DNA from 3 places in the Vibrio sp. R15-SG3-ISO1B genome. Region 2 is predicted to be linked to each of the others. Evidence: predicted binding sites of a transcription regulator. Region 2 holds the regulator's gene; each other region holds the start of a gene.
The links. Region 2 encodes CRP, which controls carbon source genes, mostly activating them, when cyclic AMP is high. Its sites were predicted from a motif close to TGTGANNNNNNTCACA; they were not measured.

Region 1 (10,835 bases), on a different contig from region 2:
AGAGGCCCACGCCACTTCATGCCCGCCACCTAAGGTGATCACTTTGCTGTGCAGAAGGGCGCGTGAAATGTGCTGCGCGCACTCATGCTGCGCCGACTCAAGCTGACCTTGGGTGCAGGTGACATTCCCTAAGTCCAGCCAACGGCTAGATTCATGCCACGCGAGGTTTGCCAATGCTTGGCGAATCGCATCTGGCCCATTGGCGGCGCCGACTCGTCCTTTATTACGCGCCACGCCTTCATCACAGGCAAAACCCAATAGAGAAATGGCATCTTGAGTGTGCTCACTGAGCGCGTCACTAGTGGTAGAGGTAACGACATGATGCACGCGCTGGCCCAGTACGCCATCTTCTTTGTCATCGCGCCCTTGCCAGTGAAAAGCTAAGTGGGGTTGATTAGGCATGATTGAGCTCTCCCAATACAACACGTGCGGTTAAACGTGGCATGCCTTGCTGGTAGCTAAGGTCTGCTGGGTGGGCGATGTCCCAAATCGCAAGATCAGCGTCAAAGCCTGGTGCTATCTGCCCACGTGTCTGTCCATAGCCCAGCGCTTTCGCGGCGTGGCAGGTGACACCGCGCAGCGCTTCTTGCGGCGTTAAGCCAAACAAGGTGCACGCCATGTTCATCATCATGGTTAAGTCGGCAAACGGCGAGGTGCCGGGGTTGAAGTCTGTCGCGAGCGCAATAGGGACGCCGGCTCGGCGTAAAGAGTCTATCGGTGGGCGCTGCGTCTCTTTTAAAAAGTAAAACGCGCCGGGGAGCAAGGTGGCAACAGTGCTTGATTGAGCAAGCTCATTCACGCCGGTCTCATCCAGGTACTCAACATGATCCGCTGAGAGCCCAGAGTACTTGGCCGTTAACGCACTGCCGCCAAGGTTCGACAGTTGCTCAGTATGCCCTTTAATCGCGAGCCCATGCGCGGTCGCACATTGGAAGACACGCTCGGTTTGCGCCAGTGAAAAGCCGATGGATTCACAGAAGACATCCACACTAGTGGCAAGCTGCTCATCAGCCACGGCAGGAATGATCGCTTGGCAAATATAATCAACGTAATCGTCGGCGCGTCCTTGGTATTCTGGTGGCACTGCATGAGCGGCAAGCAGGGTGGGCGTCACGCGCACCTTACGGTGCTGCTCTAGTGCTTTGGCCGCGCGCAACATTTTCAGTTCATCGGCAAGCGTCAGGCCATAACCGGATTTGATTTCCACAGAGGTGACACCGGTGCGCAGCAGTCCATCCAAACGAGGAAGCGCGAGTTCGGTGAGCGTCTGTTCGCTCGCCTCTCGAGTGGCTTTCACGGTTGCGAGAATGCCGCCGCCTTGCTCCGCGATGGTTTGATAACTGGCGCCGCACAATCGCATTTCAAATTCGTGTGCTCGGCTACCGGCATGAATCAGATGGGTATGGCAATCAATCAACCCCGGCGTCACCAATTGGCCTTGGCAATCATAGCGTTCGGGCTGCGGTTGGATGTCGCCGATAAAGGCGATTTTGCCTTGCACAATACCGATACTGGTCGGCGCGCTGACTTGATAGCCGCTCTCGCCCTCACACATCGTGACGAGCCGAGCATTGCAGAGCACCAAGTCGTAGTGGGGTAGCTCAGAGGAGAACATTCGATAGACTCTTAGATTTAAATGTATATACAAATAATGAGTCTTGAGTAGTCAAATGATCAAGTGTGATGTTATGAAAATGTGATCACTAGACCAATTTCAAACGGTCAGAAGGTCACTTTAGAGCTGAGTTTGTAACGCGTACCGGGGTGATAAAGTAACGCGGTACTGACCAGTTTATCTTGGCTCCAGGTACGGCGATTGAGCAGCAAACAGGGCTCGTTCGCCGCCAACTTTAATGCGCTGCGGACTTTATCATCTGCCACGATCGCTTCCACTGTGTGTTCAATCGCACTGAGCGGGCAGTGCTGAGAAAGGTATTGGTTGGGCGTTAAGGTGGTGAAGTCCTGCGAGAGATAGTCGGGCGCATACGCCTCGTTGACCCAGCGCAGTTCGTATTGAATGGGGGAGTTGTCCTCAAAGTGAATGATTTCACTGTAAAACACCTTGGTATCGAGCATCACCCCCAACTTAGTCGCAATCACGCCGTCGGCCAATAACTCGACCTGCTTAATCACTTTACTGGAGTAGGCTTTGCCTCGCTGCGCGACCTCTTCTGCGATATTACGAATATCAAGCAGCGGTGACTCCGCTTTCTCATCTGGTGCACAAACAAACGTGCCCAATCGAGGTCGGCGCTGAAGTTTGCCCTCAGCAACCAGATCGCGAATCGCTTTGTTGACCGTCATACGGCTGACATTGAACTGCTTGGTTAACTCAAGCTCGGTGGTGATTTGGTGACCGACCGGCCAATGACCCGAGCTGATCTGTTGTTCGATGTAGTGTTTGATTTGCAGGTATAACGGTGATTGACTCATAAGCTCACTGATTTCAGAGGGACACGCCATCCATTATTGACTATACAAAAGGGTAACCGATTGGTTGAATGCGTCAAGCAGGAGTGAGCAAGTTGTGAGGCAAACAGGGTCTTGACCCTTGTTTGCCCATTAATGAGGAGAGCTGAACTTAATTAGGCAGCGCTAAGATGCGTAGTGAGGTAGGGGTGCCAAGCGTCTTGATACAGCGCTTTAGAGAGCTTGCGCATTTTATCGACCTTGGCCATTTCAATGTCATTAAGCGGGCGCGATTCGGCGGCGGCTTGACGCTCAATCAGCTGAATCTGCTCATAAATATCGTGCTCTGCGCCATTTTTGACGTCCGCAATGGCTTTGAGGTGCAGTTGCACTTCTGCAACCAATTGAGTTTTAGGCAGTTGAACCAAAATATTCAAGTCACGATAGCCTGATGCTTGTGGGCTCTTAAAACGGTTCTTTACTTTGACTACCGTAGTTTCACGCGCTAATGCTTCATAGGCGGACATCAAGCTATCAATATCGTGCGCCACTATGGTGGCTCTGGCAAGGTCGGTGATGCGATCCACTTGACCGTCGAGCTCATGGGCAATTTTCTCTTGTGCTCGCTGGCTTGATTTTACGCCAGCAAAGTAAGCGTCGGTGGAGGTTAACAGTGCGGTACTTTTACATAAGGTTTCGAGCTCCGCTTGCGCTTGGTGCGCTTTGCTGTAGAGCACGTCAAAATCTGAATAGGGTTGAGTGGGGGAGGCGTCGGTTGATTTAATGCCGTACAAACCGCTCAAGTTGTGTTTAAACGCTTTAGGGCTGACTTGGTTTTGCTTAGTACTGGGTCCTTCATCTCGGTCAGGGGCCATAGGGATGGCGGCAAACGCGGGGGCGCGGCTGAGCATTAACAGCATCAGTGCAGTGGTACGCAAGAATACGCTCATTCACTCTCCTTAGAATCGTAGTCGCTTAGAAAATGGAGGAAAAAGGAACCGCTAAGTGCTACGTGTCTGATTAAGATCTTGGGATGGAAATGGCCTTTCCAAGGTCCGCTATTCGATAAACTTTTGAATTATGATGTTGGTCTCAATTTCATTAACTTACCTTGGTTGGATTGCGCGTTTTTGCTTAAGTTCATCCGCTAGTTGTAACCAATTATGACCAGATTCCATCGCCGAATGCCTTATGCCACCTACCACGAAGGCTGACTTTCCGTTAGGCTATGGCACGTCAGTCATCGAAAGAGAAAGAGAATGAAAGATCCAGAGTTTTGGCATGCCAAATGGGCATCCAATGAGATTGGTTTCCACTTGGAAGACGTGAATCCACTGCTGATTCAATACTGGCCAGCGACCAACCCCAGCGCAGACGAAAACGTATTTGTGCCTCTGTGTGGTAAATCAGAAGATTTGGTGTGGCTCGCCACCAAACACAGTGATGTGCAAGGGGTGGAGCTGAGTAACATTGCGGTGCGCGCCTTTTTCGCCGAGCACTTTTATACGCCGTTGGTGATCCCTCTCAATGGTCAGCATGAGCTGTTTCAGTTCGATGAGCTCTCTATTTACACCGGAGACGTCTTTACCGCGCCCGTCAAACCGGTCGATTTGGTCTATGACCGCGCAGCGTTAGTGGCGCTGCCTGAAGAGATGCGTGTCGACTATGTGGCAAGAATTCAGTCGTTACTTAAACCCGGTGGGCGGATTTTACTGGTCACCTTAGATTATCCTCAATTAGAGATGGCGGGCCCCCCATTTAGTGTGGCCGAGCAGGAAGTTCGTGCTCTGTATGAGGGGTATCAAGTGACTAAGCTCTATCGGGATGATGCCGACGAGCGCCATCCAAAAATTGCGAAGCGCGGTTTGTCACGCTTCGCCGAAGAGGTCTATTTGATTCAGGCGCCATCATGAGGCGACGATCGGAACTCTGACAATCGGCGAAAATAAAAAACTCTGGCCATTACGGACCAGAGTTTTTTATTACTTAAATAGAGAGAGGCGTGAACCTATCAGTAAATCACCTTGATCTTACTTGCCGCTTCGACGGCGCTTTCGATGGCTTGCTCAATGGTGTCACGGCGTGTAATCGCAACGCCAAGACGTCGGCGACCGTTGATATCAGGTTTACCGAATAAACGCAGCTGGGTTTGAGGCGCGCTGAGTGCCTGTTGCATGCCTTCAAAACGGATGTCTTGTGAGGTGCCTTGACCTAACACGACGGCAGACGCGGCAGGGCCGTATTGAGTGATGCTGCTGATTGGCATGCCGGTAAACGCGCGGACATGCAGTGCGAACTCTGAACTGTCTTGTGACATCAAAGTGACCAGGCCGGTATCGTGTGGGCGCGGCGAAACTTCATTGAAAATCACCGTGTCGCCTTTGATAAAGAGTTCGACACCAAAAATACCGTAGCCGCCTAACGCATCGACAACGCTTTGCGCCGCGTGCTGCGCTGCTTTTAACGCCTTATCCGACATGATTTGTGGCTGCCAAGACTCACGGTAATCGCCATCTTCTTGGCGATGGCCAATTGGGGCGCAGAAATGAACGCCGTCAACGGCGCGTACCGTCAGTAGGGTGATTTCGTAATCAAAATCAATAAAGCCTTCAACAATCACGCGACCTGCGCCAGTGCGTCCGCCATCTTGAGCGTATGCCCAGGCTTTTTCGATGTCTGCATCTGTCTTAATGACGCTTTGTCCCTTACCCGATGAACTCATCACAGGCTTGCACACGCATGGCAGACCGACCGCTTCAATCGCTGCGGTGAATTCGTCATAGTTGTCGGCAAATCGGTATGGAGAGGTGGTCAGAGAGAGTGTTTCTGCGGCTAAGCGGCGAATGCCTTCGCGGTTCATGGTCAACTGTGTGGCTTTCGCACTCGGCACGACATTGAGACCACGCGTTTCAAGCTCCACCAGCTTGTCGGTTGCGATCGCTTCAATTTCTGGCACGACATAGTGAGGCTGCTCTTTGTCGATGATGGCTTGCAGTGCGTCGCCGTCAAGCATGTCTAGTGTGTAACTGCGATGCGCGACTTGCATAGCAGGGGCATCTTCATAGCGGTCACACGCGATGACTTCTAAGCCCAGTCTCTGACACTCAATGGCGACTTCCTTACCCAGTTCACCTGAGCCGAGGAGAAGAACACGCGTTGCATTTTGACGAGTCGCTGTACCAAACATAATCAACCTTTTAGAGATGTAGAATTTGGCGCTGATCATACGAGGATAGATCTCAAAAGGCAAACGTTTGCGTCCATCTCAATTTTGTGACTTATATTAGGACTCTTGCATGTATTTGTTGGGCATGTAGCATAAATCAGAGTTATAATCTTAAAGTGACTTGTTGTAGAGTAATCATCAAATAAGAATGCAATACGATCCTAATAATTCCATCAAAATTCCAATCGACACTCTAACCGTCGGTATGTTTGTCACCGCACTGGAAGACAACAAAAAGGTGAACCTAGCAAATGCTGGGCGCGTGCCGTCAGAGCAAGCCGTCAATCAACTGATCAAAAATGGTATCCAATTCGCTTGGGTTGACGAAAGTTTGTCTGCTAAAGGTTGCACTTTTAAACCCGTGCAACAGCCATTCGATGACTCGCACAACATTTCGCCACCTGCGGCGGTAGAATCGGTGAAGACCGAGGCAGTTAAGCGTAAAGCCAAAAGCCGTTTTTCCATGCAGAAGAAAGCGAGCAATATTATTCGTGAAGCCAAAGGGCTCGCTCATCGCGTATTGACCCAAACTTTTGATGGTAAAACGGTCCATGTCGATGAGTTTGATGATTGGGCGGAAGATTTGATTGAATCGGCGCTGGTGGACTCCGATGCGCTGCAATGTGTTTCAGCGCTGCGCAACAAGGACGAGTATCTATTGGAGCATTCGGTCAATGTGGCCACCTTATTGGTGACCTTTGGTAAACATCTGCAATTGCCAAGAGAGATGCTCAAAGAGATGGCGATCGGCGGCATTATTCATGATGTGGGCAAAGTGAAGGTGGATGATAAGGTGCTGCACAAACCGGCACGCTTAACACCGGAAGAATTTGAGCACATGAAGCTTCATCAAGTGTTTGCGAAAGATATGATCATGTCCGTGACTGGGCTCAGTGATGTGAGCCGTGATGTCTGTCTGATGCATCACGAAAAACTGGACGGCAACGGCTACCCGAATGGCCTTAAAGGGGATGAAATTCCACTGCACGGTCGCATGAGTTGCATTGTGGATATCTACGATGCCCTCACCGCGGATCGCGTCTACAAGCGTGGAATGAGCTCGGCAGAGGCGTTTAAAATTCTATTGAGCCTCACGCCCAATCACCTCGATCGTGACTTGGTGTATAAGTTCATCAACTGTATCGGTATGTACCCAGTGGGGGCGTTAGTCGAACTCAGTGATGGGCGAGTGGGCATCGTCTGGACATCCAATGAATCTGAGCCGCTGAAACCGGAAGTGAAGTGCTTTTACTCGCGCAAGAACAAGCGTTATGTTGATGTGGCTTTTGTCGATCTCAAGCGCAGCAGTGTCAAGATTGCCAAAGCGATTGCGCCAAGTCAGCTAGAAGTGGATGCGACGCCGTTCTTTGACGTTTGATGCATCGATAGTGAGCCGCTACTTTTCGTTGTAGGCAGAATAGGTCTTCGCAGACAACACTGCCACCGTAAACAGAAAAAGCGCCTTTTACTCACGTTATGTGGATAAAAGGCGCTTTATTATCGAGCACAATTTGTCGGCGCTAAAGCTTAGATCGCAAGATAGGTCAGCGGAATATCTGGTCCTAATACTTCAAGGGTCGCTTGCGTGTCGGCGAGGTGGCTGATTCCGCCTTCGGCCATCTCTGCCAAGGCACCAGATTCAATGTCGCTGAAGGATTTACCGGCCATCAACAGTTGAATTAACGCGACTTGCAGTGGTGGCAAGCTTGGGTTGAACGCAGCGTTTTCAGCGTACGCACCGAGATAGGTCGACCCATCGGTGGTTTTGAGTGCGACACCGCTCAGGTTGTGAGTGTAAGGTGAGTGGCTCATATTCAGCGCTTTCAGAGCCGCTTGTACCAACTCGTCACCGTCTTCACTGTGATAGCCGTGATTGACCTCAGACATCAAACCCGACTCAATGCCGAGATCGCTAGGGCCAAAGGCTTCTGGCAGATAATCGTGCAGAGTCTTGCCTTCACGTTCAGGCAATTGAACCGTGAGTTCTTTTGCCGTCGACAGTTCATTCATAAACTGACGACAGTGGCCACAAGGGCTGTAGTTGATGGTGATGTCAGAAATGCCTTGCTCGCCTTTCATCCACGCGTGGCTGATGGCACATTGCTCGGCGTGTACCGTTTGACCGAGTTGCACACCGGCAATCTCAACGTTGGCACCGAAATATAAGCGACCCGTTAAGCCGCGCACAATCGCGCCCACGTAGAATTTAGACAGGGGGGCGTAGGAGAACGCCGCCGCGACAGGCAAGAGCATCACTCGCGTATCAGCATCGTTTTTACCGCTGATGTTTTTAAACTGCTCAAATTGGTCGGCTGACAGGGTGGCATCAAATGACTCGCTCAGCACGATGGGTTTGAGGTAATCGGCAACGTCGCTAGGGAGCTGTGTCAGGGCTTGTTCTATGCGGCTGGTCATAGTGAATCCTTTGTTGTTATTTCAGAGTCAAGCTCGATGCTAGGGAAAACATAGCTAGGTTGTTGACATCTTGTGATACTGGACAATCATTCTATGCGACGCACCAAACAATACAGTGATAAAAATCACACTTACGTTTGTAACGAGTGCAAATTTGCTGATAGATGAGTGATGTCACACAATTCTGGCGCACTGTCTAGCCGCAGCTAGTGCGATAACCAGAGTGCCAGAGCAAAAAATGACGGTGCCAATATGGAGGTGATCACGCCACATACCACCAGAGCCAGAGAGCTAAACGCCGCATCTTGCGCGTTTTTCTCCGCACAGGTCGCGGTGCCAAGGGCATGTGAGACAGTGCCCATGGTCAGACCCTTTGCAATTGGGTGGGTGATGTTTAACAGCCCATAGATAGGGTAGGCAAAAATCGCCCCAAACAAGCCGACCAATAGCACCAAAATCGCTGCAATCGCGGGTTCGCCACCCAAATGGCTAGAGACTTCCATCGCAATCGGTGTGGTTACCGATTTGCCGAGTAAACTGGCGATCAAGGTTAAGTCGGTGTCTAGGCTAACGGCAATCAGACTGGCCGTCGCCATTGACAGGACGCTACCCACGCCGCATGCCAACATAATGATGCGCCAATTGGCCCGAATTTGAGGGAGCTGCTCATACAGTGGGTAGGCCAAGGCCACAACCGCAGGCTGCAGCAGGAGATTGATCCAGTGATTGCTTTCGTAATAGGTTTCAAAAGGAACGCTCAGCCAAGTCAGAAGCGGGATAAGAACCGCTAGGCTGACCAGCAGCGGGTTCATTAACGGTGAGTTGACTCTACTGCACACCCAACGCGCACTCAAAAACACCACCACAGTCACGAGTAGCCACATCATTGGTTGCCTCGCTTAAGCAGGCGATCGAGCATCCAGCCCAGAGAGATGAGGACAATCGCCGTGCCACCAATCGCACTTGCCAGAATTGGCCACGCATTGTGGTAGAGCAGATCGAAGTGTTCCATCAAGCCGACACTGATGGGCACAAACAGCAGTACCATATAGCGAATAAACAGCGTCGCACCGGGTTTGACCCACTTTGAGGGCACCAAGCCGCTTGCCATCAAGCAGAACAAAATAAGCATGCCGATGATGCTGCCGGGAATCGAGGTCTTCAGCCATTGCTGAATATTAAGACCGGCGATCAGGCAGAGAAAAATCAAGCCAAATGAGATGAAGTAGTGCAATAAAGTACGAGGCATAAGAGCGGTGTTGCCTTAAGAGACCAACTGTTGAACGTATTGATAGACCGATTTTAAGATAGCGACTTTCTTTTCGTCACTTTCATGTTCATGAACTAAGTTTTCCAGATTGATCATGTAATTTTCAATGCGACTTTCGAAGTACTCGCGGCAATGCGCCGCCCACTGCTGCTGCTCTTTTTCATCCAATGTCCATGGGTAGTGGCGTGCGCGGTAGCGAAATAGTAGCGGGGCGATGCGTGGATCACTGAATTCAATGTCTAGACCTGCGAGTTGCTGCGGTTCAGTTTGGCGAATGATCTCCATGGCTGCTTTGTCGGCAGGAGAAAAGAAACCGTCATACAACTGAGTATCCACGTCGGATGACGCGGCGTACTCTCTTTCAATACTGTACAAGCCAATCAACTTTTCGCGGATTTCTGGGTGTTGGCGAAGCGTGGCTAGGTTTTGTAAGCACTGCTCGCGGTCGATGCCAATATGAGCGGCATTGTCCGCCGTGAGGGTTTTCGCAGGGGCGAGAATTGGGCACTTATTGAGATGCACCAGTTTGACCGGCACGGGCAGTTCATCTGGCCCTAGGTCGTCTCGCTTGGTGTACAAACGCGTGTTGAGTGCGTCGACATCAAGATCCAACAGTGGCTGAGGATCTTTGGCTAAGTCCACCATGATAACCGCGTTTTGGTTGGTCGGGTGCCACGCCACTGGAACCATCCAACTGGTGTATTGGCACTCTCGGCCTAACATGCCGGAGACGTGCATCAAGGGGGTCATGTTGACAATATCGATCAGCTCATTGAGTTTGCGTTTGTGGCGCATCGACAAAAAGTAATCAAACAATTTGGGCTGTGCGGCTTTGATTTTTTTTGCCATCTCAATGGTGGCAATCACATCCGCCATCGCGTCGTGCGCGTTGGCGTGTTCAATGCCATTGGCGACCGACAAATGTTCCAACTTAAAGCTAATAAAGCCTTCTTCGTTTTCTGGCCACTCGATGCCTTCAGGTCGCAACGCATGACAAGCGCGTAGCACATCCAAAAGATCCCAGCGAGAGTTGCCGTTTTGCCAGCTCCACGCATAGGGATCAATAAAGTTGCGGTAACAGGTATAGCGCGTCACTTCATCATCAAAACGAATGCTGTTGTAGCCCAAGCTAATGGTATTGGGCGTCGCCAATTGCGCGTGAATCTGAGCGATAAATTCAGGTTCTGGCAGCCCTTTACTGACCGCCGTTTGCGGCGTGATACCCGTGATGAGCGCCGCTTCTGGCGCGGGTAAGTAATCGGCAGGTGGCTGACAGTAAATCACCAGCGGCTCACCGATGATGTTGAAATCCATATCGGTGCGTACGCCTGCAAACTGGCTCGGCCTGTCTTTGGCAGGGCTGGTTCCCCAAGTCTCATAATCAAAGAAGAAAAACGTCGGTTGATTATCAGATTGCATGGGTTCTCCAGAAATTGCGTGCGATTGACGTGAAGTATCCGTCAAGAAAGGGCGCGCAAGCAAGGGAAATGGCGAAAAACTTTCAAGCTAGGGCAA
Region 2 (10,835 bases):
TTTGCTGAAAAAGTGAAAGAGAGCAGCGAGCAGATAGCCGAAGTGATTGCTAAAGAGACCGGCAAGCCGTTGTGGGAAACGCGCACAGAAGCCGCGGCCATGGCGGGCAAGATTGCCATCTCTATTCGCGCTTATCATGATCGCACAGGCGAAAGTACCCGTGAAGCGGCGGGTAACCAAATTGTACTGCGCCATCGCCCGTTGGGTGTGATGGCGGTGTTTGGCCCGTATAACTTCCCGTGTCATTTGCCCAATGGTCACATTGTCCCAGCGCTGCTGGCGGGCAACACCGTGGTGTTCAAGCCGTCAGAGCAAACGCCGCTGACCGGTGAGCTAGCGATGAAGCTGTGGCAACAAGCCGGATTGCCTGCGGGCGTGATCAACTTAGTCCAAGGGGGCAAAGAGACGGGCATTGCGCTAGCAGAGTCGAAAGGCATTGATGGCCTGCTGTTTACTGGTAGCGCCAATACAGGTCACCTGCTGCATCGCCAATTTGCCGGTCAGCCAGACAAGATGCTGGCACTGGAGATGGGCGGCAACAACCCTATGGTCATCAGTGAGCACTATGGTGAGCTGGGCGCGACGGTCTACACCATTTTGCAATCGGCCTTTATCAGTGCCGGGCAGCGTTGTACCTGCGCACGTCGTCTCTATGTGCCTGTGGGCGACAAAGGCGATGCCTTGGTCAATCGCTTGGTTGAGGCCACACGCAAGCTGCGCGTCGATCAGCCGTTTGCAGAGCCAGCGCCTTTTATGGGCCCACAAATTTCGAAAGCTGCGGCACACTTTATCCTCAACGCACAGGCGAACTTGCAGAGCCTTGGTGGTGTGAGCTTGGTGGAAGCGAAAGCGGGCGAGGCGGCGTTTGTCACTCCGGGGATTATTGATGTCACGGCCATCGAAGCGCTGCCAGATGAAGAGTATTTTGGCCCGCTGCTGCAAGTGGTGCGTTATCAAGGTCTTGAGCGCGCCGTTGAGCTGGCCAATGACACCCGCTTTGGTCTCTCTGCTGGGCTGGTGTCCACCGATGATGATGAGTGGGCCTACTTTGTTGACCACATTCGTGCAGGGATCGTCAATCGCAACCGCCAATTAACTGGGGCAAGTGGCGATGCGCCGTTTGGCGGACCGGGCGCCTCGGGCAACCTTCGCCCAAGTGCTTACTACGCTGCGGATTATTGCGCTTACCCTATGGCGTCGATGGAAGGCGAGCACACCTTGCTGCCTGAGACGTTAAGCCCGGGTGTAGAACTGTAAGACGCACCTTGGGCTCGCTTGGAGCCCAAGGTGTTCGATTCATTGCTAGGTTTGTGATTAAGCCATTCTTTTAAAGAACCAGCTTTACGATTCAGCTTCACGATTAACATGGAGACGTTATGACGCCTGCTCAACTGTTCGATTTACTGTGGCAAGACTATATTTCCCGTCTATGTCCTCAAGCGGCCAAGGTTCATCAGCTTTTAGAAGAAGATGAGCCGCTGATCAATGACCATATTGCGCTGCGCACCTTTAACATTGCGCCGCTCGGTATCGAGACATTGGCTGCGCCATTTATTGCGCTAGGTTACCAAGCGTGCGGTGACTACCTGTTTGAGAGCAAACACTTGGTCGCCAAGCACTACGAGCACGCCGATCCGACGTTGCCAAAAGTGTTCATCAGTGAGCTGAAAGTCGAAGAGTGCTCAGCGCCGCTGCAACGCATTGTCAGCAAGCTGGTGGCACAAGTGGAGGCATACGCACTGCAAAGCCATGAGTTTTTGTATGCGGGCCGTTTGTGGGATCTCAGCTATGAAGATTTTCAAACCCTCGCCCAAGAGAGTGAGTACGCAGCATGGCTTGCGGCGCACGGCTATGGGGCCAACCATTTCACCGTAAGCGTTAATCAGCTCAAGGCATTTGACGAGGTCGCGGCGGTGAATGAGCACCTGCGCCAAGCGGGCTTTGTCATCAATGAGTCGGGTGGCGAAGTGAAAGGCTCACCAGAGGTACTGCTTGAGCAATCGTCCACCATGGCAGACAAAGTCGAGGTGAGCTTTAGTGACGGTACGCAAGTGATCCCAGGCGGCTTCTACGAATTCGCCAAACGCTATCCGATGAGTAATGGTGAGCTCTACCCAGGGTTTGTCGCGGCGTCAGCGGATAAGATATTTGAGAGTACGGATGGGGGAAGTTCCTAGTGCCTAGTTGCTAGTTCCTAGAGGGGGGCTGGTTAAATGGGTGATGGGTAATAGGTAGTGGGTGATGGGGCTAGGTCCTGGTAAATAAAAAGCCACCGCTGGTAAAACAGGGTGGCTTTCTTAATCTTTAAAGGTTTTCTCTAGGAACTCGTCACTAGGAACTCGCCTCTAATAATCACCTATCTCGTGCCGTAGACGACGATGGTTTTACCGTGGGCGGAGATCAGGTTTTGCTCTTCAAGCATCTTCAAGATACGGCCAACGGTCTCACGTGAACAGCCGACAATCTGACCGATCTCTTGACGCGTGATCTTGATTTGCATGCCGTCTGGGTGCGTCATGGCATCTGGCTGTTTCGCTAGGTTAAGTAGCGTCTGCGCGATGCGGCCTGTCACGTCTAGGAAGGCGAGGTCACCGACTTTTTGGCTCGTCACTTGTAGGCGGCTTGCCATTTGCGCAGATAGACGCATCAGGATGTCAGGGTTGACTTGGATAAGCTGACGGAATTTCTTGAATGAGATCTCTGCAACTTCACAAGGTGATTTAGCGCGAACCCAAGCGGTACGCTCTTGATCTTCTTCAAATAGACCAAGTTCACCGATAAAGTCACCTTGGTTTAGGTAAGAAAGGATCATTTCCTTACCTTCTTCGTCTTTAATCAGTACCGCCACAGAGCCTTTGACGATGTAGTAAAGCGTCTCTGCTTTCTCACCGGCGTGGATCAATGTGCTTTTTGATGGGTACTTATGAATATGACAATGTGACAGGAACCACTCTAATGTTGGATCGGTTTGAGGTTTACCTAGAACCATAATATCTCACTTCCTCTGCAGGGTACGCTTGCCGCTTTCCATTTTTGTCGCGCCAGTAAAAGGCGCGAAGCCTTGAACAAGGCTTTTTAGGATAAGAGCACTTATTCAATGCTGCAAGCCATCTTTGTTTCGGTTACAAATAGTAGCCTTTTTCAAAAGGGATTTCTTGATTTTAATCGTGTCAAGTTGGTGATTGTTTACGCAAAAATGTGCACATGATCACGGTATGACAAGTAAACGGGTCTTAGGACTGATCTCTAGCCAATTTTACCCGTCTCGATAAGCTGCTGTAGGATAGGTCTGACGATGAGCTCCATCGCAAAACTCATCTTACCCCCCGGCACGACAATAGTGTTGTGGCGCGACATGAAAGAGCCATCAATCATAGCGAGCAGGTATGGGAAGTCGACCTGTTTGATGCCGCGCAAGCGGATCACTACAAAGCTTTCATCCAAACTTGGGATGCCTTTAGCGTTAAGTGGGTTGGACGTATCGACGGTCGGCACGCGTTGGAAGTTGATGTGGGTGCGCGAAAATTGCGGGGTAATGTAGTTGAGGTAGTCATCCATCGAGCGGACAATCGAGTCCATTACCGCTTCGCGTGAGTGACCGCGATCGCGCGTGTCACGGACGAATTTTTGAATCCACTCCAAGTTCACAATCGGTACCATGCCAATCAAAAAGTCGACGTGTTGGGCGACGTTGACCTCACCATCCACCACGCCGCCATGCAGTCCTTCGTAGAACAGCACGTCAGAATTTTCCGGCAAATCTTGCCACGGCGTGAAGGTACCCGGCATTTGATTGTAGGGCACGGCTTCATCGAAGGTGTGCAAGTAGCGACGAATTTGCCCTGTGCCTTCATTGCCATACTGCTTAAAAAACTCAGACAGCGCAGGGAAGTCGTTCGCCTGCGGACCAAAGTAGCTGATGTGGCGTCCTTGCTCGCGCGCTTTGCGGATCTCGACATCCATTTCTGGGCGCGTAAAGCGGTGGAAACTGTCCCCTTCCACCCAAGCCGGTTTCACGCGCATCATGTTAAACATTTTGCGAAACGCTTCAGAGGTCGTGGTTGTGCCCGCACCGGAAGAGCCCGTTACGGCAATAATGGGGTGTTTTGCTGACATGACAAACCTTGTCTTATTCCTTGTCAAATGATGACCAATATAGCATGTTCTATTGATTGATCACGGTATGGCGTTTTTTAACGCACTGGAAATATTAAAACTTTGATTTGAGTTGAATATCCACGCTCTCATGCAGCTCTGAATAGACCACCACCGCGTCACCACTCACCAAGCTCTGACGGATCTGGGCGATTTTCTCGTCAAGAGAGATTTCCTGCTCGCCATAGTCCGTCCCTTCACGCAGTACAAATTCACGGATCAGGTTGTCTAGGGTGTCAGGGGCGATCTGTTGCCAAGGGATGATCATAAATACCTCATTCATTTATGATGAAAGTTGAAGGCGGCTATTATGCCGAAAGGGCTAACGATTCGAAACGCTTAGGGATTCATAGTACGCCGGCAACGCCTCTTCCAACCAAAAGCGCGGTTTGATGGCGCTGCCAGTGAGGAACCCGACGTGGCCGCCTTGATCGAACAGGCGGTAGTCGATGTTGTCTGGCAGGACAAATTTCGGGATGACGTCGGGCGTCATAAACGGATCGTCTTTGGCGTGGATGATTTGTGTCGGCAGACGGATCTCTTTCAGGCGACGGATCCCAGAGCAGCGCTGGTAGTAGTCTTGCGCGTCTTTAAAACCGTGGAGGGGAGCTGTGATGAGGTCATCAAACTCCATCAGTTTAGTGACCCGTTTGATGCTTTGATAAGAGAGATCGAGCTCGCCTTTTAACAGATGATGTTTACGCAGCGCGTTTTTCTTAAGTGAGGAGAGCAGGTAGGTTTTGTAGACCTTGGAGAAACCTTGCTCGATCCGCTCGGCGCAGGCCGACAAATCCAAAGGCGCGGAGACGATGGTTGCCGCGTCAAGCAGTGGCTCATCGCGGTAGTCGGCTAAGTAGTTCGCCAACATGTTTCCGCCTAGAGAGATGCCGACCGCGACTTTGGTTTGATCGGGAAACAGGTGGTTGAGGTGGCGTAAAAAGTGGCGAGCATCCTCGGTTTCGCCTGAGTGATAGGCGCGCGCGGTGTGGTTAGGTTTACCGCTGCAACCGCGAAAATGCATCATCACGGCGAGCCAGCCCTGGGAAGAAAACGCGTGCATCAATCCGTTGGCGTAGGGGCTGTAAAAACAACCTTCTAAGCCATGAAACAGCACGAAAATGGGTTTGCGCGCGGCGCTCTCTTGTTGCCAATCTTCGCTCCAAGCGAGATCGAGAAAGTCGCCATCGGGCGTATCAAGTGTTTGCCAGATAGGCTCAAACAAGGCTTTTTTGCGAATCAGGCGCGGAGCCAAGGTTTGCAGGTGCGGATTGGTGAGTCCTTTCGCGGCGGTAAAATGTGTCATAAGCCTATCCCTTGCTCGCTTCTGTATTTGGCGGGTTGCCGACAGTCGGATACCAATCGGTATGCAGCGCGGCGTAGAGGGGCTCAGCATCCTGCTGCCGGCAATAGTGCAAGGTGAGTGGTTCGCCTTGATTCTCTTGCAGTGTGAGCGTGTTGACGCCAGTGAGCAAATCGACCTGCTGCTGTTTTTCTAGCTCTAGCTCGAATTGCAGTGCCTCGCGGTAGAGCGTATCGGGCGCGCCAAGTTTTAACTTGCGGCGCAGCTCTCGATAGCTGTGCAGCAGAGGTTCACATCGCGCCAGGCTAGCGTGCAGCGTTGCCCAGCCCTGCTCGTCAAAGGTGAGCCTCTGCTCATCTAACCAGCGTACCAGCAGCAGTAAATTGACATTGCCACCATAGCGGTTTTGCATACTAAGACAGGCGTCTTTCACTTCACGCACGCTGTAGTATTGCAAGCAGAATGCCCACAGCTCGTCGTGTGACAGCCGCGCGGCTTGCGCGCTGTCTTGCGATGCTTGTGCTTCGGTGGTCTCTACTGGCTCGCGTCCGTGAACGCTGCTTCCATCTGTTCGAGTTGTTCTTGCCCTGCCATCCATTCCATTTCTACCTCCTCAAGCTCAGCTTTGCAGCTTGCTTGAGTCGCCAATACTTGATTAAGTTTAGCCTTATTTTCTGCTTCATACAGGCTGTTGTCAGACAGCTGTACTTCAGCGTCATTGAGCGCTTTACCCAACTTATCCATTTTTTCTTCGAGTTTTGTCAGAGTTTTGCGAAGAGGGGCGGTCTGCTTACGAAATTCTGCTTCACGACGCTTTTGCTCCTTCTTGGCGGCTGCGCTGTTGGTGGTGCTTTTTTCAGGTTGAGCGTCTTGCGCGTCACGCCTCTCTTGTTTTTGCTGTTCCGTCAGCCATTTATAGTAGTCATTGAGATCGCCATCAAAGGGCGCGACTTGTCGGTCGTGCACCAAATAGAGGTCGTCGGTGGTGGCGCGCAACAAGTAACGGTCGTGCGAGACGATGACCATCGCACCCTCGAAGGTTTGCAACGCGAGGGTCAGCGCTTCACGCATATCGAGGTCTAGGTGGTTGGTCGGTTCGTCGAGCAGCAGCAAGTTCGGTTTTTGCCACACAATCAGCGCCAGCACCAAGCGCGCTTTTTCGCCGCCGGAGAAGGGCGCGACTTTTTCTAGTGCCTTATCGCCTTGAAAGCCAAAGCTGCCAAGGTAGTTACGCAGCTCTAGCTCGTTTTTATCCGGGGCGATTTGCATCATGTGCTGCAATGGCGTCTCTTCGGGATGCAAGGTTTCGAGCTGATGCTGGGCAAAGTAGCCAATTTTGACCCCTTGTGAGTAGGTCAAATCGCCACCTTGAGGCTTGAGCTCGCGTGAGAGCAGTTTGATCAGCGTTGATTTACCGGCGCCGTTGCGCCCAAGCAGACCAATTCGGCTGCCAGGAACCAGGTTGAGACGAATTTTGTCGAGGATTAAGGCATCGCCGTAACCAGCACTGACCTCATCCATCATAATGATCGGGTTAGGCAACGCCAACGGCTCACGGAACTCAAAGCTAAACGGGTTATCAAATTGTGCCGGCAGGACTTTTTCCATTCGCTCCAACGCCTTAATGCGGCTTTGCGCTTGGCGCGCTTTAGAGGCTTTGTAACGGAAGCGGTCGATGTAGCTTTGCATGTGCGCCATCTGTTTCTGCTGCTTTTGAAATTGCGCTTGTTGCAGGATCAGTTTTTGCGCGCGCTGCTCTTCAAATGACGAGTAGTTGCCGGTGTATTCATTCATCGTCTGGTTTTCGATATGAATGATGCGACCAACAATCGGATCGAGAAAGTCTCGGTCGTGAGAAATCAAGATTAAAGTACCCGGGTAATTTTGCAGCCAGCGCTCAAGCCACATCACGGCATCCAGATCCAAGTGGTTGGTCGGTTCGTCGAGCAGCAGCAAGTCAGAGCGACACAGCAGCGCCTGCGCTAAGTTAAGGCGCATCCGCCAACCACCGGAAAACTGAGTTAAATTCCAGCTCATCTGCGTTTGGCTAAAGCCTAAGCCATCGAGCAGCTCCGCGGCGCGCGCTTTAATGCTGTAGCCGCCAATGGTTTCGATTTTGCCGTGGATCTCAGCGACGAGCGTGCCGTTGTCTTTCTGTTCCGCTTCGGCCAATTGCGCTTCCAGTGCACGATACTCGCGGTCACCATCAATCACATACTCAAGGGCGCAGCGCTCTAGGGCGGGCGTTTCCTGAGCCACCCAAGAGAGTTCCCAGTGAGCGGGTTTAGTGAAGTTTCCGCCATCGATAGAGAGTTCGTCTTTGATCAGCGCAAACAGTGTGGATTTACCACAACCGTTTTTGCCGACTAGGCCGACTTTGTCCCCCGGATGAATCGTCGCCGTAGCGTGTTCAAGCAGGGGTTTGCCGCCGCGCAGCAATTCGATGTCAGAAAAGGTGATCATAATGTTACCCGTTGGGTTCTCGCGATGTGGACTGGTCTTGCGTCGCATAGTAGGGGGATTGGCGTAAAAAGTCGATCATTGCGTCGGTGTTGCTGGCGTATGTGTTGTTTCGGGTTGCGCTTTTCTTGGGCCTATTGGTGGTGTGAATTGATTGATTAGCATTGAGAATTAGCAGCGAACCACGTATTGTCAAAGGCAACAGAGAAGAATGGATGGTGATTCACGGATGGAACTGTCATCGACCCCCACGTCTAAGCAGACACTTAAGCATAAACCTAAAGTGCTGGTACTGTACGCGCACCCAGAGTCGCAAGGTTCAGTGGCCAATACGATCATGCTTAAGAAAATAGCCTCACTTGAGCACGTTACTGTGCGCGATTTGTACGCGCACTATCCTGAATTCTTTATTGATGTCGCTGCTGAGCACCAACTACTGCTCGAGCACGATGTAATTGTCTTTCATCACCCTCTTTATATGTACTCTTGTCCGGCGCTGCTTAAAGAGTGGATCGATCGTGTGTTAAGCAAAGGATTTGCCTTTGGTAAAGGCGAAGCGCTCAAGGGCAAAGTGTGGCGCAGCGTGATCACCACCGGTGGTCATTTTGATGCGTACGCCAAATCGGGCTACAACCGCTATCCACTGTCGGAGATTTTGCAGCCTTTTGAGTTGACCGCCGCCTTGTGTCAAATGGAGTGGATTGAACCGCTGGTGCTTTACTGGGCGCGCAATGTGACTGACTTGGAGCGTTATCAACATGCCGAAGAGTACCGTCAATGGCTCAACGATCCGCTTGCGCCGATGACTACGGGGGCCGAGCTGAGCGAGGCGAAAGCGCGCGCACAAGGGGGGCAAGATGGCTCTGGAAAGTGATTTTCTGCAAAGCAGCGTGATTTTCCTGACCGCTGCGGTGGTGGCGGTGCCACTGGCTCAGCGTTTAGGCCTGGGCTCTGTGCTCGGTTATCTGTTGGCGGGCGTGGCGATTGGTCCTTGGGGACTGGGGCTGATTAGTGATGTGGAAGCGATTCTCCATTTTGCCGAATTTGGTGTGGTGCTGCTGCTGTTTTTGATTGGCCTTGAGCTCAATCCCAAAAAACTGCTGAAAATGAAAGGGCCGATTTTAGGCTTGGGCGGCGCTCAAGTGGTGTTGACTACGCTCGTATTGGCGAGTATTGCCAATCTCTTTGGCGTGAGTTGGCAAACCAGCGTGGTGATCGGTATGGGGTTGGCACTTTCGTCTACCGCCATCGCGTTGAAAGTGATTGAAGAGCAAGGGCTAGGCGGCAGTGAGGCCGGGCAATCAGGGTTTGCGGTGTTGCTGTTTCAAGATATAGCGGTGATCCCTATGCTGGCGGTGTTGCCGCTTCTGGCTGGGCACACCAGTGGTGATTGGCTCAGCGCCGTGTGGATGGTCGGCGGCGTGATAGGTTTGCTGGTCGGTGGTCACTATTTATTGCGCCCTTTGTTTCGCTACATCGTATTAAGTGGTGTGCGAGAGTTGTTTACCGCGTGTGCCTTGCTGCTGGTGATCGGCATCGCTTTGTTGATGCAGTCTTTGGGGCTATCAATGGCGCTCGGGACCTTTCTTGCGGGCGTGCTGCTGGCAGAAAGTGAATACCGACATGAGCTCGAGATAGCGATTGAGCCGTTTAAAGGCTTGTTGCTTGGGCTGTTTTTTATTGCCGTAGGCATGGCGGTCAACCTTGGTCTGTTGGCGCTAGAGCCGTTGGCGGTGCTGATATCGGTGATTGGCCTGGTATCGATCAAAGGGCTGATTTTGTACTTGCTGGCTAAGGCGTCGGGCAGCCGACCCAAAGCGCGCAGTAAAATGGCGGCCATTTTGAGTCAAGGTGGTGAGTTTGCGTTTGTGATTTTTACCGCTGCGAGCAGTCAAGGGTTGTTGAGTAAAGATCAAACCGCGTTTTTATTGGTGGTGGTCAGCCTCTCTATGGTCACCACGCCTTTGCTGTTGATGGCGCAGAACAAGTGGTATGCACGCGGGCTCAATACCTCAGGTCAGTCGGCGCAAAGCGACATCATCAACAAACGTCCGCGGGTGATCATTGCCGGTTTTGGGCGCTTCGGGCAGATTGTGGGCCGACTGATGTACGCCAACAAAATCAAAGTGACCGTGTTGGAAAGTGATGCCAGCCAAATTAAGCTCCTGCGTAAATATGGCTACAAGGTATTTTATGGTGACGCGACGCAACTGGATTTACTGCGTGCCGCCGGCGCCGACAAGGCGGAAGCGATGATCATCTGTACCGACTCACCGGATGAAATCATGAAGATCGTTGAGCTTTGTCAGCACTATTTTCCGCACCTAAAGCTGCTTGCTCGTGCGCGCAGCCGAGTGGAGGCGTATCAGCTTCTCAGTCACGGTGTAGACAACTATTCGCGCGAAACCTTTTTGGGCGCGTTAGACTTAGGGCGTCAAGCCTTGGTTGAGATGGGCATGCACCCCTATCAGGCCAAACGTGCTGAGGCGCACTTTAGAAAGTTAGACAATGCGATGCTCAAAGAGCTTCTGCCACAGCACAACGAAGATAAGCAGTTGGCGCTGAGAGCCAAAGAGGCGCGTAAAGAGCTGGAAGAGATTTTTGGTCGTGAGATGGAAAGCGACCAGCAATCGAAAAACTACTGGGATTGAGCCCATCAAGCTCTAAACTTCCCATAACCCATAACCCATAACCCTACAAACCCAATAACAAGAGCACCATGAAAAAACGATTTATAGCTGGGGCGAGTTGCCCACATTGCCAAGCTCAAGATACCCTGCGCTGGTGGATAGAGAACAATATTGAGTGGGTCGAGTGCGTGGAATGCCAGCATACCGATCAACGAAAACCGCAAGAGGTGGAGAAAACGCCCCATGCTGGTCAAGATATGATCGGTATTTTTAAGCCAGATTGATTGAGT
Region 3 (10,835 bases), on a different contig from region 2:
CGCCGCTTGAGAGTGTGAGCGCATTAAGCTTGGACGCAGGGTTTTTCCTGATAGGTGCAGCTCGGTCACGCCGGTCTGGTTGATGAGCTCGTGCGCGTTGCTGGCATTCACTCCCGCTCCCGCCATAATCACAATGCGCTCGCGCGCTTGGGTCACTAACTGTTTTAGCACCGAAACACCTTCAGGGGCTGTCAACGCAAGGCCAGAGGTTAAGACTCGCTCACAGCCTAACGAGATGATGGTTTCCAAGGCTTCACCGGGTTCTTGGCATTGATCAAACGCGCGATGGAAGGTCACACCCAACTGATGGGCGTGCGCGCGTTCGACGAGTTGTGAGGTCATGTGGGTGTCCACTTTCCCATCGGCAGTCAGAGCGCCAATTACGACGCCTTGTAGGCCACTTTGCGCGGCGGTGTCGATGTCGTGCAACATGCACTCTAAATCCTGTTCGCTGAAAATAAAGTCGCCTTGGCGAGGACGAATCATGGCGTAAATAGGGATGCCTTTTGCGTTTGAATCTAAGTCTCTCTGGATACTTTCTTTCTGGGCAATATCTCTCAGGGCACGGTAACGGCCCGCCAGGCGCATCAATCCGGCACTGGGGGTGAGGCCGCCAAGCGCTAACGCGCTGCACAACTCAATTCGTGTCGCACCGCCCTTGAGGGCGTGATGAAGAGATTCAATGTGATCGATACAGACTTCAATGTGTGTGGTCATAGGCTCTGTTACCAAAGGGATTTACTTTATTGTAGCGAGAGAACGTGTTGGGTATTAGGGTAAAGTGCTGCAAGGATACTTTCCTTGTTTATGGGGGCCTTGTTTCTGGGGATGCCCTGTTGGTGAGCATGGTATTTATGAGGATGTATAAAAAACAAAGCCCCTGCAATCGCAGAGGCTTGGTAACGATAAAGAGAGGGCATTACGCCGCGTCGTCTTGTTCTTCTGGGGTGTTTTCCGTGTCTACGGCCACCACTTTTTTCTTCTTCGGAGTGGGCTTGCGCTTTGCCCCTAATGCATAGAGCACTTCTTCTTTATTTTGCGCTAGGAACATCGCCAAATCTTCTTGCTTGGCTTCATCTTCCATCAGTTCACTTTTACCTAGAAGCTCGAAAAGCTCGTCCGCCATATCGAGCATTTTGTCATAGGCGTCCGCTTCCGCTTTAGAGGTAAAAGTCATTTTCTCTTCTCCGTTGCGTTCTACCACGTACTTGACGATTACAGCCATGGTTGGTCCTCTAACTTAAATTGATAGGTTTTATTACTGGCTGTTTATACAGGTTTGAGTTACTTAAGTCTAGGTGTGCGTGCGCGCTATGAGAGACAGATGCTTAATTTTTCCACTGCTGACAAAAGGCAATAAAGGATTTGAGTAGCGGGCTTTGATATTTTTCTTTGTGCACCAATAACCAAAAGCGGCGTGTCATATCGAGGGGCAGCGGCAACTCAATCACTCGGCCATCATTGATCGCCGGTTGTGCCGATAAGCGCGATAGACAGCCTAAACCTAAGTCAGCGGCGACACTGTTGATCAGGGCTTCGGTGGTATTGAGTTCAAATGATTCCTGCCATCGTTCTAATCGCGGCGCGATAACGCGCAGAAAGAACTCGCGAGAGCCAGACCCCGCCTCGCGCAGTACCCAGCGGCTGTGTTCCAGCTCATCCATTGCTACTCGTTCGTGACGTGCGAGCGGTGATGAGGGCGAACAAATAACGCACATCTCGTCGCGACTAAATGGGGTAGAGTTTAGAGCCGGATGAAGCGTTTTACCCTCAATCAAGGCGATATCCAGTTCATAGTCGACCAGCTTTTCACAGATCAAAGCGGAGTTGGAGATCAATAAGCTTTGCTGCTCATGGCCAGTTGCGTCACGAAAGGAGCGCAGGAGAAACGGTGCTACTTGATTGCCGATGGTATCGCTAGCGCCAATTCTCAGTTCGCCGCTTAACCCTTGAGTGTCATCAAACAGATGTTCAATATCTCTGGCTCGTTCTAACAGTTCATCGGCCATCGGCAGTAGTTTGATGCCCTCTTGATTGATCAGCAGACGGTTATTCACACGATCAAACAACGAGTGTCCGAGCTGTTTTTCAAGCTCTGACAAGGTCATGCTAACCGCCGCTTTGGAGAGATACAGCGCGTCAGCAGCGTGGGTGAGAGTGTCATGCCGAGTGACAGCAAGGAACACCTTCAGTTGTTTCAGTGTGAGGTTTACAGCCATAATATTGATTCGATAAATAGAAGCGATAATGGCTATCATTGGCGAAATTAGACTATCGTGCAAGTCGAATGAAACCCGACTTCGTCAGCTTGTAAACGTCACTATATTCACTGACTTATGCTAATCTCACCCTATCGTCCTCTTATCGTGTGAGCGCCTTGTGTTTACTGTCTATCATTCCAATCAAGTCGATGTGTTGAAATCTTTGTTGGTGGAGCTCATTCGCCATCAGCCGCTTGAGAACCCGTTTGAATCCGAGCAGATTTTGGTTCAGAGCCCCGGCATGTCTCAATGGCTGAAAATGGAACTGGCGAAAGCGTTCGGTGTGGCTGCAAATATAGAGTTTCCTCTTCCCGCGACCTTTATCTGGAACTTGTTTACCCAGGTCTTGCCCGATGTGCCGACTCGCAGTGCGTTTAATAAAGAGGCGATGACATGGAAGTTGATGCAAGTGTTGCCATCTCAGCTAGAAAGGGACGAATTTGAACCGTTACGCCGTTACTTGGCTGACGATCGAGACAGCAGTAAATGCTATCAATTGGCAGAAAAAATTGCCGACATCTTTGATGGGTATCTGGTTTATCGACCTGAGTGGATCGCCAGTTGGGAGGCGGGGCTAGGTGTCGCTGAAATACACGATGAACACCCTTGGCAACCCATCCTTTGGCAAGCGCTCTACGATCAGACTCTGGCGCTAGGGCAATCGCCTTACCATCGTGCCAACCTCTATCAAGAATTTATCGAAGCGCTTGAACATCGAACGGGTGGTTTTGACCATCTGCCCAAACGCTTGTTTGTGTTTGGTATCACTTCTTTACCACCTCGCTATATGGATGCGCTTAAAGCGATCGGTGAGCACATTGATGTCCACCTCATGTTCACCAACCCGTGTCGCTACTATTGGGGGGAGGTCCGTGACCGTAAATTCTTAGCAAAATTGGCGGCGAAGCGGCGCAAACATCTGGTGTGGCAAGAGGATCACTCAGAGTGGCAAGGCGAGAGCGAACCGCTCAAAGGTAGCCTTGAAGAGAATATAGTAGATGAGCTGCACACCGATGTGGTGGGGAACAGCTTGCTGGCCTCAATGGGCAAATTGGGGCGCGACAACATGTATCTGCTTTCTCAGTTGGAATCCCATGAGATTGAAGCCTTTGTGGATATCGAGCGAGACTCATTGCTGCACGAATTGCAGGCCGATATCCTCAATCTTGAAGAGCATCAAGATGATACGTTGCTCGACACGAGCCACCATAAACGTCGCGTTTCGCTGCAAGACCGCTCACTGACCTTACATGCTTGTCATAGCCCAATGCGAGAAGTGGAAGTGCTGCACGATCAACTGTTGGCAATGTTTGAAGCGGATCCGTCGCTCAAACCGCGTGATGTGATTGTGATGGTGGCGGACATCAATGCCTACAGTCCGGCCATTCAAGCGGTGTTTGGCAATGCGCCGGGTGAACGATTCATCCCTTTTTCTATCTCGGATCGCAGTGCCAACCAAGAAAGCCCGATCTTGAACGCTTTCTTATTATTGACCATGCTGCCGCAATCGCGCTGTTTGGCCTCGGAGCTGCTTGAGCTGCTGGAAACACCAGCGATCTTGGCGCGATTTGGTCTCGACGATAACGAGTTTATTCGCGCAAAACAGTGGGTAGAGCAATCGGGGATTCGCTGGGGACTCGACGGCCACACCGCACAAGAATTTGATTTGCCTAAAACAGGCCAAAATACATGGCAATTTGGTATTAACCGCATGTTGCTGGGCTATGCGATGCCTGCATCGGCAGGGCTGCTGAACACCGAACAAGGCGAACTGGCGCCGTTCAACGAAGTTCAAGGCCTTGGCGCCGAACTGGCGGGCAAACTGGCTCACTATATTGAAACCGTTGCTCACTATCGCGCTAAGTTAGCGCAGAGCCAGGGGGTGGATCAGTGGCGCGAAGTGCTGACTCAACTGTTGGATGATTTCTTTTTGGTGGATTTGGATGGTGAAGCGGCGCTCAAATCCATTCGTGATACGTTGGCGATGCTCAAAGAGCAGCTGAATGATGCCGCGTTCAGTGCGCCGCTCTCTGCTGCGATTGTGACGCAGTATTTGCGTGACAAACTCTCTGGTACGCGGGTAAGTCAGCGCTTTCTTGCCGGCCAAGTCAACTTCTGTACCCTCATGCCGATGCGCTCCATTCCATTTAAGACTGTGTGTCTATTGGGGATGAATGAAGGCGTTTACCCTAGGTCTGTGCCGCCGGAAGGGTTTGATTTGATGAATGGTCGCGCCAAGCATGGCGACCGTTCGCGCCGTGATGATGACCGCTACCTTTTCTTAGAGGCGCTGTTATCGGCGCAGGATACGCTCTACATCAGTTATGTCGGGCGCTCAATTCAAGACAACACGCCGCGCATGCCATCGGTGTTGGTCTCTGAGTTAATGGAATACTGCCATCAAAACTACTGTTTGGAAGGCGATTCAGATTTAGGCTGTGATGAGTCCGGCTCGCGCCTTGTTCACCACTTGAGCACGTCTCATCCCATGGTGCCGTTCAGCGCTGAGGCGTTTCTTGGCGAGCGGGCAAGTTACGCTCAAGAGTGGTTACCTGCCGCCTTGCGCCAGGGGCAAAAAAGTGGTGATTTTCAGCGTCAGTTGAGTGACTACTTACTCGGCGCGCATTTTCCACTCGAGTTGGATTTAGTCGAGCTGCAACGCTTTTGGCGCCTGCCTGTTCAGTACTTTTTCAACCGCCGTTTAAAGGTGACGTTTGAGCCGCCGCAACCTGTGATGAACGATGAAGAGCCCTTTGTGCTGGGCGGACTGGAAAGCTATCAGTTGCGCGATGAGCTGCTTACGACACTGCTGACCGCTCACACATTAGCTGATCGCGATCCTAGTCGCTTGATGGCGCAATGTGTGGCGAAGCATCGCGCCGAAGGGCGTTTGCCTATTGGCGCCTTTGGTGACATTGAGTTTGAAACCAACCGAGTGCAAAGTGAAGAGTTAGCGAAAACCTTGCACGGATTGTGTCAAGCGCCTTGTGAGGATCATGAAGTCACTCTCACGTTGGATGTGCTTGGCGATGGCAAACCCGTACAGCTGGTCGGCTGGTTGACTCAAGTGTACCAATCTGGGCTAGTGCGTTTTCGTACTGGGCGGATTCGATCTCAAGACTATCTCTCCGCTTGGCTTGATCATTTGGCCATGGCCGCCAGTGGTCGTGCGCTGCGCACTCACCTGATCGGCTATGACAAAAAAGAAGGGGCGCAGCATCTAATCTACCCTGCACTAGAGTCTCGTGAGCAAGCGTACGCACTACTCAATGAGCTGGTGGGTTTTTACTACCAAGGCATGAGTGAGCCTTTACCTTATTTCCCTCGTACCGCTTTAGCGGCGATAGAAGCGGGCTTTAGTCGCGGAAAGTGGGTGGAGGATGAAGACAAATCGCTGAAAAAAATGGCCGATACGTTCAATGATGGCTACATGTCGAGTGGCGAAGGCAACGACAGTTACATTCGTCGTATTTGGCCGCAATGGGATGAGGAACTGGCCGCTCGAGTGCGTACATTGGCTGCTCGCGTCATTCAAGCACCTCGTCTCGCTGCACAAGATGCTGCCGATGTGTCTTAAAGGGTCAGTGAAGATGAAGAGCAAAAATAGCAGAAGGTAAAGTGGCCGCCAGAAAATCATTATAGTGTAGGGCGTTCGCTGTACGGCCACAGGTCAGAGGGACCATGATTTGTTGGGTTGATGGGCAGACACACTGCCTCAACTCATGCTGCGGATACTAACGACTCACTCTATAGGCTGCTGTGAGTAAGATCGCAGAACTACCCGTATTTTTATGGGGTTAACAGATAAAATAGCGTTTTATTAACCGGATCACATTGAGTATTAGCACTAATATTGTCGAGCTGAATCGTGATAGGTGAAACATCCATGAATTCATACAATGTGCGATTGAGCCAATGTGTGAACTCGTACAGTTAAAGGGCAGAATTTTATGACCGCATCGTCTCGTTCCACTCTTTCTAGTGGTGGTGATATCACACCGACCGCACTCGATACGATGACCTTTCCATTGCATGGTGCTCGGCTGATTGAAGCCTCAGCTGGAACAGGAAAAACCTTTACCATTGCAGGGCTTTATTTGCGCTTGTTGCTCGGGCATGGCGACGAGCAGACTCGGCACGCGCATCCGCTCACTGTGGATCAGATTTTGGTGGTGACCTTTACTGAGGCTGCCACGGCGGAGCTGCGCGATAGGATTAGGGCGCGTATTCATGACGCGCGCCTTGCTTTTGCTCGTGGCCAAAGCAGCGACCCAGTGATCGAGCCTTTGCTTGAAGCGGTGACGGATCACGCTCAAGCTGCGCAAATATTGCTGCAAGCGGAAAGGCAGATGGATGAAGCCGCCGTCTACACGATTCATGGTTTCTGCCAGCGGATGCTGACGCAAAATGCGTTTGAGTCAGGCAGTCGATTTAGCAATGAATTTGTCACTGATGAAAGCCATTTAAAAGCGCAAGTGGTCGCAGATTATTGGCGGCGTAATTTCTATCCATTACCCCCGCAACTGGCAGGTGAAATTCGCCGAATTTGGCGGGCGCCGAATGAGCTGTTAGCCGCGATTTCGAACTATTTGACTGGTGCACCTTTGGCGTTAAGCGTGCCTGCAATGCAGGGCAGCTTAGCGGATCTGCATGAGCGTAATCTGGCTCAAATTGATGAACTTAAGGCACTTTGGCGAGCGCATCAAGACGAGGTGCTGGCGATCATCAACGAGTCAGACGTCAATAAGCGCAGTTACAGTAAAAAATCGCTACCGACCTGGATAGAGAGTGTTTCTGCCTGGGCAGCCCAAGCGACGACAAACTATGAGATACCTACGGCGCTGGAGAAGTTTGCGCAAAACGCACTGCTTGAAAAAACACCGAAAGGCAAAGCACCTGAGCACCCGTTATTTGCACGTATTGAAGCGCACCTCGCTCACCCGGTGGATCTGAAGGCGCCGATGTTGGCTCATGCGATAGAGCATTGCCGCGCAATGCTGGCAGCGGCCAAAGCTCAGAAGCAGTGGCTCTCGTTTGATGACTTGTTGACTCAGCTTTCTGCGGCGATCGACCTTGATGATACTGAGCTACTGCGTGAGCGCATTCGCACTCTCTATCCCGTTGCAATGATCGACGAATTCCAAGATACCGACCCGCTGCAATACAGTATTTTCAGTCGTATTTACCTTGATCGCCCTGAGTGCGGTCTGTTTATGATTGGCGACCCGAAACAGGCGATTTACGCGTTTCGTGGCGCGGATATTTTTACCTACATTAAAGCGCGCCAACAGGTGACGTCGCATTTCACTTTAGGCACGAACTGGCGCTCAAGCGCAGATATGGTGGCAGCGGTCAATCAAGTGTTTTCAGTGCCGAAAAGCCCGTTTATCTACGATCAAGATATTCCTTTTTATCCCGTCAACGCCTCTCCGGGTTCTGAGCGCAAAGGTTGGACGTTAAGCGGCACACGACAACCAGCGTTGACGTATTGGTTACAAGAAGCTGAAGAGAAACCGCTGGCCAAAGGTGAGTACCTTGAGGCGATGGCGAGTGCGACGGCCAACCAGATCCAGACAATTCTTCAGGCTGCGGCTAATAATGAGGCCATGTTGGTAGGCGCGAAAGGCGAGCAGGCGATTGAGGCCGGTGATATTGCTGTGTTGGTGCGCACTGGGAATGAAGGTCGGATGATCAAACAAGCGCTGGCCGATCAAGGCATTGCCAGTGTCTATCTCTCCAATCGAGACAGTGTGTTCAGTTCTGTTGTTGCAAGCGATGTGCAGCGTCTATTGCAAGCGGTGCTGACGCCCGAGTACGACAGAGCGTTAAGAGCGTGCTTAGCCAGCGAACTGTTCGCCCTTGATGCTGCAACACTTGATAGCTTGAACAACGATGAAAACGAGTGGGAAAACGCGATCGATGAGTTTAAAGGTTACCGCCAACTTTGGCAGCAACGCGGCGTATTGCCGATGTTGCGCAGCGTGATCAGCAAGCGTCATATTGCAGAGCGCCTGCTAGAAGAGCAAAACGGTGAGCGAACCTTGACGGATCTGATGCACATGGGTGAGTTATTGCAACAGATGAGTGGTGAACTCGACAGCGATCATGGCTTGTTGCGTTGGTTGGCGCAATCCATCAGCGATGCGGAGCAAGGGCTTGGTGGCAGTGATGAGCAAATTCAGCGCTTGGAATCGGAGCGTAATCTGGTGCAGATCGTCACCATCCACAAATCGAAAGGGTTGGAGTACGACTTAGTCTTTCTGCCGTTTGCATTGAGCTATCGTGAAGCGAGCGAGGCGAAGTATTACGATGCTGAGCAAGATGTGACCATGCTCGATATTACTGGGCAAAGCGCGGCTTTGGCGCTTGCGGATAACGAACGTCTTGCAGAAGATCTGCGTCTGATTTACGTGGCATTGACGCGTGCGGTATATGGCTGTTTTGTCGGCGCCGCACCACTGCGTAATGGTCGCTCGACCAAAGAGCCGACGGGCGTACACAAAAGTGCGATGGGTTATTTACTGCAAGATGGCCAAGAGGGGGGCATCTCAGATTTGACTAAGGCGATTTGCCGGCAAAGTGAGGCGTTGGCTTGTGTTGCTGTGGCGGACCTGCCAAATTCGCACGCTCAGCCGCTGATGATTCCTCCACCAGAGATGCCGCCACTTGGCGCCAAAGCATTTACCACACCACTGGACCGCTATTGGCGCATCACCAGTTATTCCGGTCTCGTTAAACAATCGTCTAGTCATGCGGCGCAAGGGTTTGAGGATGTACTGCGCCTTGATGTGGACTCGGCGCAGGATCACGACGAAGCGTCACTCACTGAACCAGAAAAGTCGATTTTCACCTTTCCCCGCGGTGCAAGGCCGGGCACTTTCTTACATACGTTATTTGAAGACGTTGAATTTACCGAGTCTGCCCATAGCGATCACAATCGCGCCATCATCGAATCGCTATTGCAAGCCGAGCAGTTGGATGAGAGCTGGCTTCCTGTATTGCAATCGTTGGTCGATACTGTGTTGGCGACGCCCTTAGATGGCGATGCACTGCGACTGAATGAAAAAGGGCCATCTCAGCGTTTGGTAGAGATGGAGTTTTTACTACCCATTACCGTTTTGGACGCGCCATCCCTGAATCGAGTGATCACGCGTCACGATACCCTGTCCGCGCGCGCCGGTGAGCTCGGGTTCCAAACAGTGCGCGGCATGTTAAAAGGGTTCATCGATTTGGTGTTTGAGCACCAAGGTCGCTACTACGTACTGGATTGGAAGTCGAACCACCTTGGCAGTGATGTCAGCGATTACCATGGTGAGGCGCTTAACCAAGCGATGGCCGATCATCGCTACGATCTCCAGTATCAGATTTATGCCTTAGCCCTACACCGTTTCTTGCGCAGCCGCTTAGCGAATTACGACTATCAACACCATTTTGGCGGTGTCTATTATCTCTTTTTACGCGGTATGGATGGCCAGAGCGAACACGGCATTTTTTCGGCGAAACCGAGCTTAGCCATGTTGGAGGATTTAGATCGATTGATAGAGGGTAAGCCGATTGAAACCAAATTTAACCCAGCGGGCCAAGGGGAGTTGATCTAGACATGGCGCTACTTGTTTCACAGCTGCAACTCTTGGCAGCAAAAGGCATGATTCGCCAGTTGGACTACCAATTTGCGCGTTTTATCCATCAGCAGTCTAACGATGACCACCTGGCGTTTATCGCTGGGTTGACCAGTGCAGAGCAGGCGAAAGGCAATATCTGTTTACCCCTTTTTGACGCCAATGGTCAAAAGGCGGATCTGGCACACAAGCTCGGTTTGTATGGCGAGGCAGCGCTGAATCTCAATCAGATCTTACATACATTTGATTGGGCTGCCCATTTAGTGAATTCGTCGTGGGTGGGGAGTGCGGGTGAGCCGCTTCCTTTGATGTTCGATGGTGAGCGACTCTACTTGCACCGTTTCTGGCATTATGAAACGACCTTATCCGAACGCTTATTGAGCTTTGGGTTACCGATGATCCTAAAGCCTGATGAGCAAGCGAAGTTGACCGAACTTCTTGATCATCTATTTGCGCGAAATTATCGCTATCTTTTTGACAATATTAGAAAAAGTCAGTCGGTAACCCCCGTCATAATTCAGCAATTAGTGTGTGACCATTTGGATGTGGTTACGCCTGATGAGCTCGATTGGGTTGCCATAGGCCAAATACTCCAGCAGGCCAAAACCGTGGCCGAGTTGTCTGCTTTAGATAAGCTCGTCCCCCAAGCGGTATGCGTCAGTTGGCAAAAGGTGGCGGCGGCGGTGGCGCTCACTCGTCGATTTGCTGTGATTTCTGGTGGACCCGGTACAGGCAAAACGACCACTGTGACCAAGTTACTCGCCGCCTTGATTGAGCAAGCAAAACAAGATCGCATCCATGGTCATGTGCCAACCATCAAATTGGTGGCGCCGACAGGAAAGGCCGCCGCGCGCCTGACTGAATCTATCGGCCAAGCGGTGGAGCAATTGGCGGTGAGTCCAGAGTTGAAAGCGGCCATACCGACACAAGCTAGCACCATTCACCGTTTGCTTGG

Region 1: a site for CRP is predicted at 8,165-8,180, ahead of cdd (cytidine deaminase). Genes of this name have one in related genera too.
Region 3: a site for CRP is predicted at 6,020-6,035, ahead of recB (exodeoxyribonuclease V subunit beta). Genes of this name have one in related genera too.

What each region holds. Positions count from the first base shown of each region.
Region 1 is NZ_JCBDGG010000049.1:31,689-42,523, forward strand. It holds gene hutG (formimidoylglutamase) at 1-402, opposite strand, end outside; gene hutI (imidazolonepropionase) at 395-1,615, opposite strand; gene hutC (histidine utilization transcriptional repressor HutC) at 1,723-2,433, opposite strand; gene AC6R0S_RS15810 (phosphoribosylglycinamide formyltransferase) at 2,586-3,359, opposite strand; gene AC6R0S_RS15815 (thiopurine S-methyltransferase) at 3,669-4,322, shown strand; gene purT (formate-dependent phosphoribosylglycinamide formyltransferase) at 4,421-5,596, opposite strand; gene AC6R0S_RS15825 (cyclic di-GMP phosphodiesterase) at 5,784-7,013, shown strand; gene cdd (cytidine deaminase) at 7,163-8,050, opposite strand; gene AC6R0S_RS15835 (LrgB family protein) at 8,257-8,934, opposite strand; gene AC6R0S_RS15840 (CidA/LrgA family protein) at 8,934-9,299, opposite strand; gene sbcB (exodeoxyribonuclease I) at 9,315-10,739, opposite strand.
Region 2 is NZ_JCBDGG010000041.1:63,274-74,108, reverse strand. It holds partial or broken gene astD (succinylglutamate-semialdehyde dehydrogenase) at 1-1,257, shown strand, start outside; gene AC6R0S_RS12280 (DUF1338 domain-containing protein) at 1,377-2,177, shown strand; gene crp (cAMP-activated global transcriptional regulator CRP) at 2,357-2,989, opposite strand; gene AC6R0S_RS12270 (phosphoribulokinase) at 3,247-4,116, opposite strand; gene AC6R0S_RS12265 (YheU family protein) at 4,211-4,423, opposite strand; gene AC6R0S_RS12260 (hydrolase) at 4,478-5,458, opposite strand; gene AC6R0S_RS12255 (TIGR02444 family protein) at 5,463-6,053, opposite strand; gene AC6R0S_RS12250 (ABC transporter ATP-binding protein) at 5,990-7,918, opposite strand; gene kefG (glutathione-regulated potassium-efflux system ancillary protein KefG) at 8,145-8,789, shown strand; gene kefB (glutathione-regulated potassium-efflux system protein KefB) at 8,773-10,566, shown strand; gene AC6R0S_RS12235 (YheV family putative zinc ribbon protein) at 10,635-10,829, shown strand.
Region 3 is NZ_JCBDGG010000055.1:94,997-105,831, forward strand. It holds gene AC6R0S_RS17770 (copper homeostasis protein CutC) at 1-717, opposite strand, end outside; gene AC6R0S_RS17775 (YebG family protein) at 920-1,225, opposite strand; gene AC6R0S_RS17780 (LysR substrate-binding domain-containing protein) at 1,329-2,219, opposite strand; gene recC (exodeoxyribonuclease V subunit gamma) at 2,380-5,838, shown strand; gene recB (exodeoxyribonuclease V subunit beta) at 6,212-9,859, shown strand; gene recD (exodeoxyribonuclease V subunit alpha) at 9,862-10,835, shown strand, end outside.